Regions from separate parts of the Streptomyces sp. NPDC006879 genome, predicted to be linked through region 2. Evidence: riboswitches for the same ligand, from Rfam matches in the RefSeq annotation. Region 2 holds a riboswitch; the other holds the start of a gene.

Region 1 (6,905 bases), on a different contig from region 2:
CAGATCCACGTCGTGGGTGGCCATCACCACCGTGGTGCCCCACCGGCCAAGCCGGGCGAGGACCTCCAACAACCTTTCCTGCCCGTGTGGATCCAAACCCGCGGTCGGCTCGTCCAGGATCAGCACCCGTGGGCGCATCGCGACCGCACCGGCGATCGCTGCCCGCTTGCGCTGCCCGTAGGAGAGCAGATGCGTCGGGCGGTCCCGAAGGGCCGTGATGTCCAGGGCCGCGAGGGCCTCGTCCACCCGCTCCCGGACCGCCTCCTGGGTCAGACCGAGGTTCATCGGCCCGAAGGACACGTCCTGGCCCACCGAAGCGGCGAACAGCTGATCGTCCGGATCCTGCACCACCAGCTGCACCGAGGTCCGGAGCCCGGTCAGTCCCTTGCGGCCGTAGCGCACCGGCTCCCCGGCGAGCAGCACCTCGCCCGAGTCCGGCCGGAGCCCGCCGCTCAGCAGCCGCAACAGCGTCGTCTTCCCACCGCCGTTGCGGCCCAACAGCGCCAGCGAGCGGCCCTCACGGATCGCGAAGTCCACCCGGTGGAGCACCGCGGGGCCGTCTTCGTAGGCGTAGGACACATCGAGGAGTTCGACGATCGGTCCGCAGGTCACAGCACCAGCCCTTCCAGTACGAGCGTGGTGGCGCTCAACGAGGTCAACAGCACTCCGGTCGCCGCCAGGAACGGCCAGGACAACACCGTGGACGGCACCAGCACCCGCATCGTGCCGTCGTAGCCCCGCCCGGCCAGCCCGGCCTCCAAACGCGAAGCCCGGTCGAAGGCCCGGACGAAGGCGGTCGCTGCCAGTCCGGCGAGCGAACGCCAGGCCGCCGCCCGGCTGGTGTGCCCCAACCGAGCGGCCTGCGCCTGCCGGATCTGGGCGACCGAGTCCAACAACAGGAAGCCGATGCGGTACATGACGAGCGCCACCGCCACCACCGGGGCCGGCACCCCGGCCCGGATCAGCCGCGGCAGCACGTCGGACACGGGTGTGGTGAAGGCGAACAACAGCACCCCCAAGGAGGCGGCCGAGGTGCGCAGTAGCAGCTCCGCGGCCAACCGAGGGCCCCCAGGTGCCAGTGCCAGGAATCCTTCCTGGCCTCCCAGCTGCACCAGCAGCGGCAGTGCCCCGGTGAAACAGAATCCGAGTGGGATCCGGTACGCGCGCCACAGTTGACGCCACGTCACCCCGGCTGGCCCCAACAGGATCGCCACGGTGGCCGCGCCCACCAGCACCGAGCCCGGCCAGGGTGGCAACGCGACCGCCGACCCGGTGAGCCCGAGACCGAGGACCGCCTTCTCCAGTGGATGGCGGCGGCGCCAGCGGTTGCCGTGCGCCGCCACATCGATCGGCAGCACCGGCCGCTACCGTGCGGAGCTCACGGTGGGCCCGGTCTCGCCCGCCCGCGCCGCCGCGGCCTCACCCTGGCGGCGGCCACGCCGCACCCCGAAGTAGTAGGCCAGTACGCCCGCGCCGAGTGCCGCCTGGAGGGCGAACAGGGCGGACTCGATCTCACCCGAGGGCGGCTCGTACAGGGGGGAGAACCAGGGTTCGTAGTCGGGCTTCAGCTCGGTGATGGCCACCTCCGCCTGCGCGTCCGCGCCGGTGAACGGCTCCTCCTTGCCGTCGCCGAGCCCCAGCGCGAGGGGCAGTACGGCCAAGGCCGCCACCAGGAGCAGCAGCACAGTGTTGATCTTCGCGTTCCGGCTCATCGGACCGGGGCCTCCTGCTTCTGCGCCTTCGGGGTGATTCGGGCCAGGACGCCCAGCCGGATCAGGTCGCTCTTGCTGGACTGGCTGAGCAGCCGCATCACCAGTACCGTCAACAGGCCCTCGCTGACGGCCAGTGGGATCTGGGTGACGGCGAAGATTCCGGCGAACTTGGCGAGCGCCCCGGGGATGCCGCTGCCCGGGTCCGGGAAGGCCAGTGCCAGCTGCACGCTGGTGACGCAGTAGGTGACCAGGTCGGCGAAGAAGGCGCCGAAGAACACCGACACCATCAGCGGGGCCTCGAAGCGCCGCAACAGCTTGTAGACGGCGTACCCGGCCCACGGGCCGGCGATGGCCATCGAGAAGACGTTCGCGCCCAGCGTGGTGAGTCCGCCGTGGGCCAACAACAGGGCCTGGAACAGCAGGGTGATCGTGCCCAGCACCGCCATGATCGGCGGCCGGAAGAGGATGGCTCCGAGCCCGGTACCGGTGGGGTGCGAGCAACTGCCCGTCACCGAGGGGATCTTCAGTGCGGAGAGAACGAACGTGAAGGCCCCCGAAGCGCCGAGCAGCAGGGTGCTCTCGGGGTTCGCCTTGACCTCGCGGGTCAGGGAGCGTACGCCGTGGACGACGAAGGGAGCGGACGCGGCGCCCCAGGCGACCGCGTGCAAGGGGGGTAGAAACCCCTCGGCAATATGCATGAGTGGGGGAGACCTCTCCAGCACCTCGTGGATGGACAACGCGCCCCGGCCGGTCTCCTGGCTCACGGGTACTCATGCCCGGACCCCGCCTTCCCGGGCCGGCGTGGGACTCCCCGCGTCAGCCCAGTGGCTTCCCGAAGGAGTGGAGCCGGACTTCCCGATCACAGTGGCGAGGGCCGCGCCGGTTTCACACCGTCTTCCCGTACACCAAGGCCCTGCGACCCTAATGGCCTACCCCAGCGAGCCACAACCCGGCCCGAATTCGGGCAGCGGAGCGCGGCCGGGACCACGGCCCGCGCGATCCACGGCCCGTGGTCCCCTCGGCAGGCACGTCGGCCCTCGGGGTTCACGCCTCCCGGTGACCTCGGGCGACCGGCCCGGTTCTGTTCGAACGATCGCCGTGTGCTCCTCGCGGGGTCCCCGGCCTCTGGCCCGAGCGGGCCCGCTCGCCGGAGGCGAGCGGATGCCCGGCACACGCAAACGGCGGGCCGGGACGGGCGCGTGCGCCGTCCCGGCCCGCCGGCCGCAGGTGCTTCAGCAGACGTTGGCGTGCTTGAAGTCGAGCACCACGCGCTCGGGCCCATGCAGCTTGAACGTCTTGTAGGTGGGCTTGGTGTTGAAGGCGGCTCCGAAGGTCACGTACGCCTCGTAGTCGCCGGTCAGAGCGATGCCCTTGAGCTTGGGAAGGTAGATCTTCTGCAGCTTGGGGCCCCGGTAAACGGACTTGCCCGCCTCATTGTGCGCCTGGGCGGGGTTGAGACGGATCTCCAGGAAGTAGCGGCCCGCGAGCGGGACCTTCCGGCCGGACCCGTCGTATCGCAGTTCGCTGACCCGCCGCACCGACACCGTGGGGACATAGCCCCTGATGTCGATGACCAGGCGGTCGTACGTGCAGTGCCCGCCCCAACGGGCGTTGACGACGCGTGGGGTCTGGGTCGCGGGCGCAGCCGAAGCGGCGGCCGGGACGGCGATTCCCACGCCCAGGGTGAGTGCGGTGCCGGTGGCGACGGCCACCAGGCGCTGACGTTGACGCAGAGGCATGGCGTTCCCCGATTCTCCCTGATACGGGGACAGTATTGTCATACGCGGAGACACCCGGAGGAACCCAACGGTTCCCGTCGCGGGGACGGGATTTCAGTGCAGGGCCTTCAGCCCGATCACACAGCCCACGATCCCGGCCAGCAGTGCCAGTTTCACCGCCGAGACGCTCTCGCCGCCGAACAGCATCCCGTAAGCCACGGTCAGCGTCGCACCGATGCCGACCCACACCGCGTAACCGGTACCGATCGGCAGGGTGCGCAGGGCGTAGGCGAGCCCGGCCATGCTCAGCACGAGGCCCACGCCGAAGACCGCGGTGGGCACCGGCCGGCTGAATCCGGCGCTCCTGCCCAGTGCGGTGGCCCAAACGGCTTCGAGGACCCCGGAGACGATCAGAACGATCCACGCCACGACGAACAGCTCCCTCGACGCCGTCGTCGTGTCCGGGTACGGCGCCCCTCGTCCGGGAGCTGGTCTGAGCTCTGCCCCCACCCTCGCACGGGCTGTCCGGTCCGGGCCAGGGACCAAGGACCCTGTTCCGCAGCCCAGGTCCCGGATCGTGCCCCAACACGCGGACGCCAGCCGCGCCCTGCCCGTGGCTGCTCCCCGCGTGCGCCCCAACGGCTCAGACGTCACCGACGAGGGGCTCCTGGTAGGTCCGCAACAGCTCCCGCAGCTCCGCTGCGCTGCTCAGCTCGCCCGAGGGGTACGCGGTCGGGGCGTTGGCCAGCAGGGCGGGCAGTGCCCCTTCGGCCGCTGCCCGCTCGATGAGTTCGTCGGCGACGACCTCGCCCTGCCGCACGTCGTAGAGCGAGTAGAGCAGCCGGAGCATCGACAGCGGGGCGGCGGCCGTGAGGATCCGACCCGCCAGGTCGGCGCGCTGGTGCGGCAGCAGCACGACGAACTCTTCGCGGAACGCACCAGCCCCGCCCACCGCTCGCTCGGCGATGTGGACGAGCGCGGCGAGGACCGCGGCGGCCAGGCAATCGCGCCCCTGCTCGGCCAGGCGACGGGCGATCCCGAACAGCCGACGCGGCTGGAACCCGTGGCGGGCGGTCTCCCGGACGGCCCGTTCGGTCGCCGGCGCGTCGTCGACGAGGCCCAGCAGGGCGACCAGGTCCACCGCCCGCGCCGACCACACAGCCCGGGCGAGCAGTGCATCACCCATGGCGCAGTCCTCTGCCGTGACCCACCGCGCGTACAGGTGGGCCAGGTCCTGGGGCGTCCTGGCCCTGACGGCCTCCGAGAGCAGTTCGCGGTCCAGCTCGACCTCACGCCCGAGCGCGGGCAGTTGCTCGCCCAGCGCTGCCACCGTGTCCACGGAGCGGTACTCGCACACCAGGCCCACCAACCAGTCCGCCCGGTGCCGCGCCTCAACGACGAGCCATCCCAGGATGCGGAACAACTCGTCCGCCGGCCGCTCCCATGCGGCTGCCTCCAGCGCCCTCGTCACCTCGCGCGGCCGTCCGGCCACGAGGTGGCTGGACAGCCGGTCCAGCAGCTCCAAGACAGACAGGGGCCGCTCCGGGGCCGCTTCCTGCTCGCGAGCCGCTCGCAAGGCGGCGAGTTCCTCCTCCAGCCCGAGCACCCGGTCCTCCAGCGTGCGGCAGCGTGCCTGCGCGTCGGTCTTCAGAGCGTTCACGTCGGCGAGGTCGGCCCGTGCCCGGGTGAGCTCCCCTTCAAGGGTCTCGCGGATGTGCCGGTGCTCGGCTGTGGCTGCGAGCAGCTCCAACTCGCGGTGCCGCGAGGCGGCCCGGTCCCTGGCCCAGTCGTGGCCCAACTGCTTCCGCTCGGCGGTCACGGCGGCCAGTTCGGCCTCCAGGCGGTCCATGTGCTCGTGCAGGGCCGCCTGCTCGCGTTCCAGGCGGGCGATGGCGCGACGGGCGTGGGCGACCTCCTGACGCGCCAACTCCACCTCGTACTCGGCCGGGTCCGTGGCCCGAACCGCCGCGAGCCGCTGCTCTCGGACCCGGGTCTTGGCCGCTTCCTTGAGCGGGGCACCGAGCTGCTCCTGCGCCTCCTGGATGAGGCGTTCGACGAAGTCCCGGGAAGCCACCCGTTGGCCGCCGAGATACCGGGAAACGATCGAGTGGTGCAGTTGGACGCGGGCCGCGTAGCCGCGCTGGGAGATCCCGAGCGTGTTGAAGAGCCGTGTCAACGTGTTGCCGAGCGCGGCAACCTCAGGCACTTCCCCGCGTTCCACCGTGGACGAACCGGCTGGTGGGCGCGTTGGATCGGCCATGAGCCCCCTCCCGCGAGCGGTGCACCTCATTGGCAACGGTGCGAGCTGTCGCAACGTATCCGGCATTCCCCAGTCTGGGGTCGTCAATCAGCCGCTAGCGCAGGGAACGTGACATATGATCGACAAATTGCCGTGCCTGTTGGCGAGCGCCCGCTGGTCGGGTCGGGTGCTCGTGGTGACGCTCGCGTTCGTGCCCGTGGTCATCGTGACGCTCGCCTCCGTGCCCGCGCTCTTGGTGCTGCCCTTCTCGCGCCGGCGCAGCGCACAGGCGTCCGGCATCGTGCGTCAACTGGTGGGCTGGACCCGCGGGCTTCTCGTGACGGGCCGCGAGTGGTAGCCGGTACGGAATCGACCCGGCCGATCAGGACGGGGCGGGCCCCGACCGCGCTGGAGATCGGACCGCGCTGGTCGGGGCCAGCTCCGTCAGCACTCGATGACGTTGACGGCGAGACCGCCGCGCGCTGTCTCCTTGTACTTGACCTTCATGTCGGCGCCGGTCTCCTTCATGGTCTTGATGACCTTGTCCAGGGAGACCTTGTGGCTGCCGTCGCCGCGCAGCGCCATCCGGGCCGCGGTGATGGCTTTGACCGCCGCCATGCCGTTGCGCTCGATGCAGGGGATCTGCACCAGGCCGCCGACCGGGTCGCAGGTCAGGCCGAGGTTGTGCTCCATGCCGATCTCGGCCGCGTTCTCCACCTGCTCGGGGGTGCCGCCCATGACCTCGGCCAGGGCTCCCGCCGCCATGGAGCAGGCCGATCCGACCTCGCCCTGGCAGCCGACCTCGGCGCCGGAAATGGAGGCGTTCTCCTTGAAGAGCATGCCGATGGCGCCGGCGGCGAGGAGGAAGCGGACCACGCCGTCCTCGTCGGCGCCGGGGACGAAGTTCACGTAGTAGTGCAGGACCGCGGGCAGGACGCCGGCAGCGCCGTTGGTCGGGGCGGTCACCACCCGACCACCGGCCGCGTTCTCCTCGTTCACGGCCATCGCGTAGATGGTCGTCCACTCGCTGCGGTGCAGCATCGGGTCGCCCTCGGTGCGCAGCTGCCGTGCGGTGGCCGCGGCACGGCGCCGCACCCTTAGCCCGCCGGGCAGGATGCCCTCACGGGCCAGGCCCCGCTGCACGCAGGCCTGCATGACTCGCCAGATCTCCAGCAGCCCCTCGCGGATCTCCTCCTCCGTCCGCCAGGCCTTCTCGTTCTCCAGCATCAGCGAGGA
Region 2 (6,905 bases):
CAGGAGAGGCCGAAGTGCCACCCACGTCCCGTGCCCGCACCGCGGCCCTCCTGGCTGCGGCCCTCGCCTTCCTCGCTGCCTGTTCGGCCCGTTCGGAGAACGTCGAGCCACCCACCGTGGCCAGCCTGGCCAAGGTCGTCGGGTGCAAACCGGAACTGGTCACCGATGCCCGGGAGCTCACCGAGGGCGCCTGCCGTACCGGTGAGGGGGCGTTCCGTCTGCTCACCTTCTCGGCCAAGGAAGGGGAGGAGAACTGGCTCACGGAGGCCAAGGCCTACGGAGGGACCTACCTGGTGGGTGAGCGGTGGGTGGTGATCGCTTCGCAGCCCACCGCGCTGCCCGAGCTGCGCAGCAGCCTCGGCGGAAGAATCGAGGGCGGCGCGGAACACCAGGGTGCTGCCCCCGGTCACGCAGGAGGATCACACCACTGAGGCCTGTCCTTCCTGCTCCTGGAGCTGCGCCCGGTGGCGAGCCGTAGCCAGCTGGTGCCGCACGGCCCGTTCCGGGCGCGCGTACGGCCACGTGTTCCGCTGGCTGAGCACCCGGCCGCGCTGTGACACGCCTCGCATCTGTCGCCCACCGCCTCCTTGTCAGGACCGGCCGGCGCGACCTCGTGCCGGGCGGCGGCTGCCGCGGCTGATCCTCACGGGGGGCCGCCGCGGCGGCCGGCGTCCGTTCCGGCAGGCCCTTGTCGAGACGGCCCGTGGCAGGAGATATCTTGATGTCGAGCAATGTTGCAGACGTGGACGTGGAGCGGAGTACCCGGTGACAGACTCGACCATCATCTATACGCACACTGACGAGGCCCCCGCCCTGGCGACGCACTCGTTCCTGCCCGTGATCCAGGCCTACGCCTCGACGGCCGGTGTCACCGTCGAGACCCGTGACATCTCCCTGGCCGGCCGGATCATCGCCAGCTTCCCCGAGCGCCTGGAGGAGGGCCAGCGCATCCCCGACGCCCTCGCCGAGCTCGGGGCCCTTGCGAAGACCCCCGGCGCGAACATCATCAAGCTGCCGAACATCTCGGCTTCCATCCCGCAGCTGAAGGCGGCCGTCGCCGAGCTCCAGGAGCAGGGCTACGCGCTGCCGGACTACCCGGACGACCCCAAGAGCGACGAGGACAAGGACGTCCGCGCCCGCTACGACAAGGTCAAGGGCAGCGCCGTCAACCCGGTCCTGCGCGAGGGCAACTCCGACCGCCGTGCCCCGGCGTCGGTCAAGAACTACGCCAAGGCCCACCCGCACCGGATGGGCTCCTGGAGCTCCGAGTCGAAGACCAACGTGGCCACCATGGGCGCCGACGACTTCTGCTCCACGGAGAAGTCCGCCGTCGTCTCGCAGCCGGGTGCGCTGCGCATCGAGTTCGTCGCCGAGGACGGCGCCACCACCGTGCTGCGCGACTCCGTACCGGTGCTCGCCGGTGAGGTCGTCGACGCCTCCGTGATGCGCGTCGCGGCCCTTCGCGAGTTCCTGGCCGCCCAGGTCGCCCGCGCCAAGGCCGAGGGCGTGTTGTTCTCCGTCCACCTCAAGGCCACCATGATGAAGGTCTCCGACCCGATCATCTTCGGCCACGTGGTGCGCACGTTCTTCCCGAAGACCTTCGCGCAGTACGGCGCGGCGCTGGCCGCGGCGGGTCTGTCTCCCAACGATGGTCTGGGCGGGATCCTCAAGGGCCTGGACGCCCTCCCCGAGGGCGCGGCGATCAAGGCTTCCTTCGACGCGGAGCTGGCCGACGGCCCGGCCCTGGCGATGGTTGACTCCGACCGTGGCATCACCAACCTGCACGTGCCGAGCGACGTCATCGTCGACGCCTCCATGCCCGCGATGATCCGCACCTCCGGGCACATGTGGGGCCCGGACGGTCAGGAGGCCGACACCCTCGCGGTGCTGCCGGACAGCAGCTACGCCGGCATCTACCAGGTCGTCGTCGAGGACTGCCGTGCGCACGGCGCCTACGACCCGTCCACCATGGGTTCGGTTCCGAACGTGGGCCTGATGGCCCAGAAGGCCGAAGAGTACGGCAGTCACGACAAGACCTTCGAGATCGCCGCCGCCGGTACCGTCCGCGTGGTCGACACCACCGGCGCGGTCGTCCTGGCGCAGGACGTCGCCGCCGGCGACATCTTCCGGATGTGCCAGACCAAGGACCTGCCGATCCAGGACTGGGTCAAGCTCGCCGTCACCCGTGCGCGGGCCACCGGTACCCCGGCCGTCTTCTGGCTGGACGAGAACCGCGCCCACGACGCCAACCTCATCGCCAAGGTCAAGCAGTACCTCCCCGAGCACGACACCGAGGGCCTGCAGATCGAGATCATGTCGCCGGTCAAGGCGATCGCCTTCTCCCTGGAGCGCATCCGTCGGGGCGAGGACACCATCTCGGTCACCGGCAACGTGCTGCGCGACTACCTCACCGACCTGTTCCCGATCCTGGAGCTGGGCACCAGCGCCAAGATGCTCTCGGTGGTCCCGCTGATGAACGGTGGCGGCCTGTTCGAGACCGGTGCCGGTGGCTCCGCCCCCAAGCACGTCCAGCAGCTGGTCAAGGAGAACTACCTGCGCTGGGACAGCCTGGGCGAATTCCTGGCGCTTGCGGTCAGCTTCGAGCACCTCGCCACCACCACCGGTAACGCCCGCGCCCAGGTGCTCGCCGACACCCTGGACCGGGCCACCGGCACCTTCCTCAACGAGGACAAGTCGCCGAGCCGCCGCCTCGGCGGGATCGACAACCGGGGCAGCCACTTCTACCTGGCGCTGTACTGGGCCCAGGAGCTGGCCTCGCAGACCGCGGACGCCCAGTTGGCGGAGGCCTTCGCGGCCCTGGCCAAGACCTTGGGCGAGCAGGAGGAGACCATCGTCGGCGAGCTGATCGCCGTGCAGGGCTCCCCGGCGGACATCGGTGGCTACTACCAGCCGTCGGTGGCGAAGGCCGCGGCCGTCATGCGGCCCTCGCAGACCTTCAACCAGGCGCTGGGAACCCTCGCCTGACCCGCTGCGGGGCGGCTCGGTCCGTCCCGCGCGGACAAGCTCGAACCGGTGCCCCGGTCGGCGATCGCCGACCGGGGCACCGGCGTTCCCTCACAGGTGCTGAGAGCGGTGCGGTGGCTTTCTCTCGATCGTCCCCGTCAGGACGGTTCACGCCCCGTTCCCGTCGAGCTTTCGCAGCCGGGCGCGAGCCGGCCCCTTCGCGCGCAAGGTGATGCCGGTCTCCACCGGTACCTCCCGGTCCACCGCTTCGAGTTCGAAGGACTGCAGGATCATCGCCAGCGCGAGCGTCGACTCCAGCATGGAGAAGTGCTGGCCGATGCAGGCGCGTGGTCCTCCGCCGAAGGGCAACCAGGCGTAGCGCGGCCTGTCCTGCTCGGCCTGTGATGTGAACCGGTCCGGTCGGAACCGTTCGGGCTCCGGCCAGTAGGCGGGATTGCGGTGGATCACCCAGGGCGCCACCATCACGTCGGATTCCGCCGGCACGGTCATCCCGCCGATCTCCCGTGCCTCGACCGAACGGCGGCCGATGATCGGAGCGGCCGGATACAGGCGCATGGACTCCTTGAGGACCTGAGTCAGGTAGGGGAGTCGGTCCAGATCGGCCGCGGTGGGCACCCGGCCGGCCAGGACGCTCTCCACCTCCTGCCTGGCCAACTCCTGCTCCTTGGGGTGGCCGGCCAGCAGGTGCAGGGCGAATGCCATGGAGGTGGCGGTGGTCTCGTGCCCCGCCAACAGGAAGACCAGGACCTGTTCCCGGAGCTCGGCCGGGCCGAACGCCTCCTCCTGCTCGCTCTGCGCTTGGGTGAGCAGCGTCAGTAGATCGCAGGTCTGCTCCCGGGTGGACTTGGGCGCGGACTCCTGCGTACGCCCGTTGACAACCCGCCCCGCGATGATCGCGTCGCAGACGGCGTACAGCTCCTCGGTGGCCGCGGCTGCCCTGCGGTTCGCCGGGGTCGGCCAAGCCCGTGGCGGGTTCGCCGGCGAGAAGCCGCGCCGCAGCACGTACTCCCCGAGGATCGGGAAGCAGCGTTCCACCACGGCCACGGCACGCCCCACATCAGTGCCGAACAGGATGCGGGCCACCGTCCGCAGGGCCAGGTCCGCCATGTCCGGTACGAGGTCGACGGTGGCATCGGGGGAGTCGGACCAGCGACCTATCAGGGCCGCTGCCTCGATCGTCATGGCCCGGGCGTACCCGTCGACGCGCCGCCGAGTGAACAGGGGTTGCACCAGCCTGCGTTGACGAAGATAGTCGGCGTCCTGGCTGGTCAGAAGGCCATTGCCGAAGGACTCACGGACCTCCTGGTAGAAGAGGTTGTCCTTGCGGAAGTTGGCCGAGTCGGTGGCCAGGACCTGCTGTGCGCCCGTCGCGGAGAACACCGCGTACACCTCGTTGCGCAGCCCGGGGGGTCCTGCCACGAAACGGCACAGGTCCCCGAACTCGCGCTGTGCGGCCAAGAACGCGCCCAGCGAATCCCTTCTGAGCTCCCGGACCGAGCCGAGCAGTGGTAACCCCGTCGGTCCGGGGACCGACACCTCCCGTGCGCCCACGCCGCCCCCTAGGCGATCGCCGAACCCATGGTCGCCCGCGACAGCGGTCACGCAGCCGGGGCCACCCGAGACGCCCATTGTGCCGGACATCCCCGAACCCGGCGAGGGTGGGAACTCGACCCACCGCGGTGATCGGCGGCCATGACGGTCTGGCACACTGGCACTGATCACCAAGGCGGCGCAGGCCAGGAAGCCGGTGCGATTCCGGTACGGTCCCGCCACTGTGACCGGGCACGCCCTCGAAGGCGCGCCCGGAAGTCAGACACTGACGCGCCGCCTCTTCACTTCCATCGGGGACGAGGATCCCCGGAGAGGCAAACAGGGCCATGACCCGAACTCGCGCTTGCCTGCGCGCACTTCTCACGACCGCTCTGCTGGTTCCGCTCGCTGCCTGCGGCAGTCAGCCGGACCCGGTGCGCCAGCTCCAAGGCTCCCCCGCCGGCTTCCCGTTCACCGTGACCAACTGCGGGGTTCAGACGACTTTCGACGCGCCGCCGAAGCGTGCCGTGACCATGAACCAACACACCACCGAGATCCTGCTCGCCCTCGGGCTGGGGGACCGCATCGTCGGCACCGCCTACCTCGACGACGCCATCCTCGCGCGCTACCGCTCCGACTACCAGGGCATCAAGGTGCTCGCCAAGGAGTACCCCTCCAAGGAGGTCCTGCTCGCCGCCGCCCCGGACTTCGTGTACGGCGGCTACACCAGCGCCTTCGACGAGGGCGCGGGCCGAGACCGGGCAGGCCTGGAGAAGAGCGGCGTCGCCACCCGGCTCAGCGTGGAGTACTGCACCGAAGGCAAGGTCGGCCTCGACCAGTTGCGCACCGAGATCACCGAGGTCGCAAGGGTCTTCGGTGTTCCCGAGCGCGGAGCGCGGCTGCTCGCCGAGGGGCAGCGGCGCATCGAGGCCGTCAAGGCGAAGGTTTCCGCTGCGGAGCACCCCTCGGTCTTCGTCTACGATTCGGGCGACAACACGGCCTTCACCTCCGGTGGTCACGGCATCGGCAACGAGATCATCTCCCTCGCCGGCGGCGACAACGTCTTCTCCGACCTCAAGGACACCTTCGGGGACGTCTCGTGGGAACAGGTCGTGCAGCGTCGGCCCGAGGTGGTCGTCATCTACGACTACGGTGGTACGACCGTTGAGGCCAAGAAGAAGCGTTTGTTGCAGGACCCAGCACTCAGAGAGGTCCCGGCCGTCCGGGACCGGCGCTTCGCCGTGCTGCCGCTTTCCTCGGCGGTGCTCGGCGTACGAGTGGCGGACGCCGTAGAGGAACTCGCCCGCCAGCTCCATCCCGCCGCCCGGTGAGCGTCCGCCGTCTGCGGTTCCCGATGGCCCTGGGACTGCTGCTCGGCGCACTCACGGCCCTCGCCGTGGCCGCCCTGGTGTTGGGCCCGGTGCGGATACCCGTCCGGGAGGTCGTCACCATCCTCGTCGGCGGCGAGCGCACCGGGCCCTTCGCCGCCATCGTGTGGGAGGTCCGCCTGCCGCGGGTCTTGCTCGGCGCGGTGGTAGGGGCGGGGCTGGCCGTCACCGGCACCGTCTTGCAGGCCCTGGTGCGCAATCCGCTGGCCGACCCCTTCCTCCTCGGCGCTTCCTCGGGGGCTTCGACGGGCGCGGTGCTGGTCGTCGTCCTCGGTGTGGGAGCGGGCGCAGCCACCACCTTCGCGTTGCCGGTCGCCGCGTTCGCCGGGTCGACGCTCGCCCTGGTCGTGGTGTACGCGATGGCCCGACGCGGGGGCACCATGACCACCGGCAGGCTGATCCTGGCGGGCGTCGCCGTCCAGTACATCCTGACGGCCCTGACCAGTTTGGTCCTGGTGCTGTCGGCGTCCGCGCAACACGTCCGGGCGGTCCTGTTCTGGACCCTCGGCGGGTTGGGTGCGGCTCGCGGGGACAGCTTGGCCCTGCCCGCCGCGGCACTGATCCTCGGCACCGCGCTGCTCCTCGCCCTGGCCCGGCCGCTGGACCTCCTCCTCGCGGGGGAGGAAGGGGCCCGCACGTTGGGCTTGGACACCAGTCGCTTCCGTGCGGTCGTCTTTGTCCTCGCCTCACTGGTGATCGGCGTGTTGGTGGCGTTCAGCGGTGCGATCGGTTTCGTCGGGCTGATGGTGCCGCACGCCGCCCGGATGCTGGTGGGTGCCTCGCACCGGCGGCTGTTGCCGGTGGCCGCGCTCGGCGGGGCGGTATTCCTGCTGCTGGCCGACCTGGTGGCGCGCACGGTGGCGGCGCCCGAGGAGATTCCGGTGGGTGTGGTCACGGCACTCATCGGCGGCCCCTTCTTTCTGTGGCAGCTGCGCCGCACCAGCCGAACCGAGGGGATCAGCGGATGACCGCCCGACCACCCGCAGAACTGCGCGTCGAGGC

What was found. A riboswitch is a leader RNA that binds a small molecule or an ion and turns the genes downstream of it on or off. The one in region 2 is predicted to bind cobalamin.
Region 1: another riboswitch for cobalamin. It lies ahead of ACFYMC_RS19105 (energy-coupling factor ABC transporter permease); the one in region 2 lies ahead of ACFYMC_RS27195 (ABC transporter substrate-binding protein).

Annotation. Positions count from the first base shown of each region.
Region 1 covers NZ_JBIAGC010000025.1:1,453-8,357, forward strand. Annotated here, with positions in the region: gene ACFYMC_RS19090 (energy-coupling factor ABC transporter ATP-binding protein) at 1-612, opposite strand, end outside; gene cbiQ (cobalt ECF transporter T component CbiQ) at 609-1,358, opposite strand; gene ACFYMC_RS19100 (energy-coupling factor ABC transporter substrate-binding protein) at 1,365-1,712, opposite strand; gene ACFYMC_RS19105 (energy-coupling factor ABC transporter permease) at 1,709-2,410, opposite strand; cobalamin riboswitch at 2,440-2,637, opposite strand; gene ACFYMC_RS19110 (hypothetical protein) at 2,945-3,451, opposite strand; gene ACFYMC_RS19115 (DMT family transporter) at 3,545-3,859, opposite strand; guanidine-III (ykkC-III) riboswitch at 3,874-3,934, opposite strand; gene ACFYMC_RS19120 (hypothetical protein) at 4,074-5,690, opposite strand; gene ACFYMC_RS19125 (hypothetical protein) at 5,806-6,027, shown strand; gene ACFYMC_RS19130 (L-serine ammonia-lyase) at 6,114-6,905, opposite strand, start outside.
Region 2 covers NZ_JBIAGC010000057.1:8,042-14,946, reverse strand. Annotated here, with positions in the region: gene ACFYMC_RS27215 (hypothetical protein) at 15-431, shown strand; gene ACFYMC_RS27210 (hypothetical protein) at 420-569, opposite strand; gene ACFYMC_RS27205 (NADP-dependent isocitrate dehydrogenase) at 766-2,985, shown strand; gene ACFYMC_RS27200 (cytochrome P450) at 3,133-4,536, opposite strand; adenosylcobalamin (AdoCbl) riboswitch at 4,698-4,854, shown strand; gene ACFYMC_RS27195 (ABC transporter substrate-binding protein) at 4,863-5,846, shown strand; gene ACFYMC_RS27190 (FecCD family ABC transporter permease) at 5,870-6,871, shown strand; gene ACFYMC_RS27185 (ABC transporter ATP-binding protein) at 6,868-6,905, shown strand, end outside.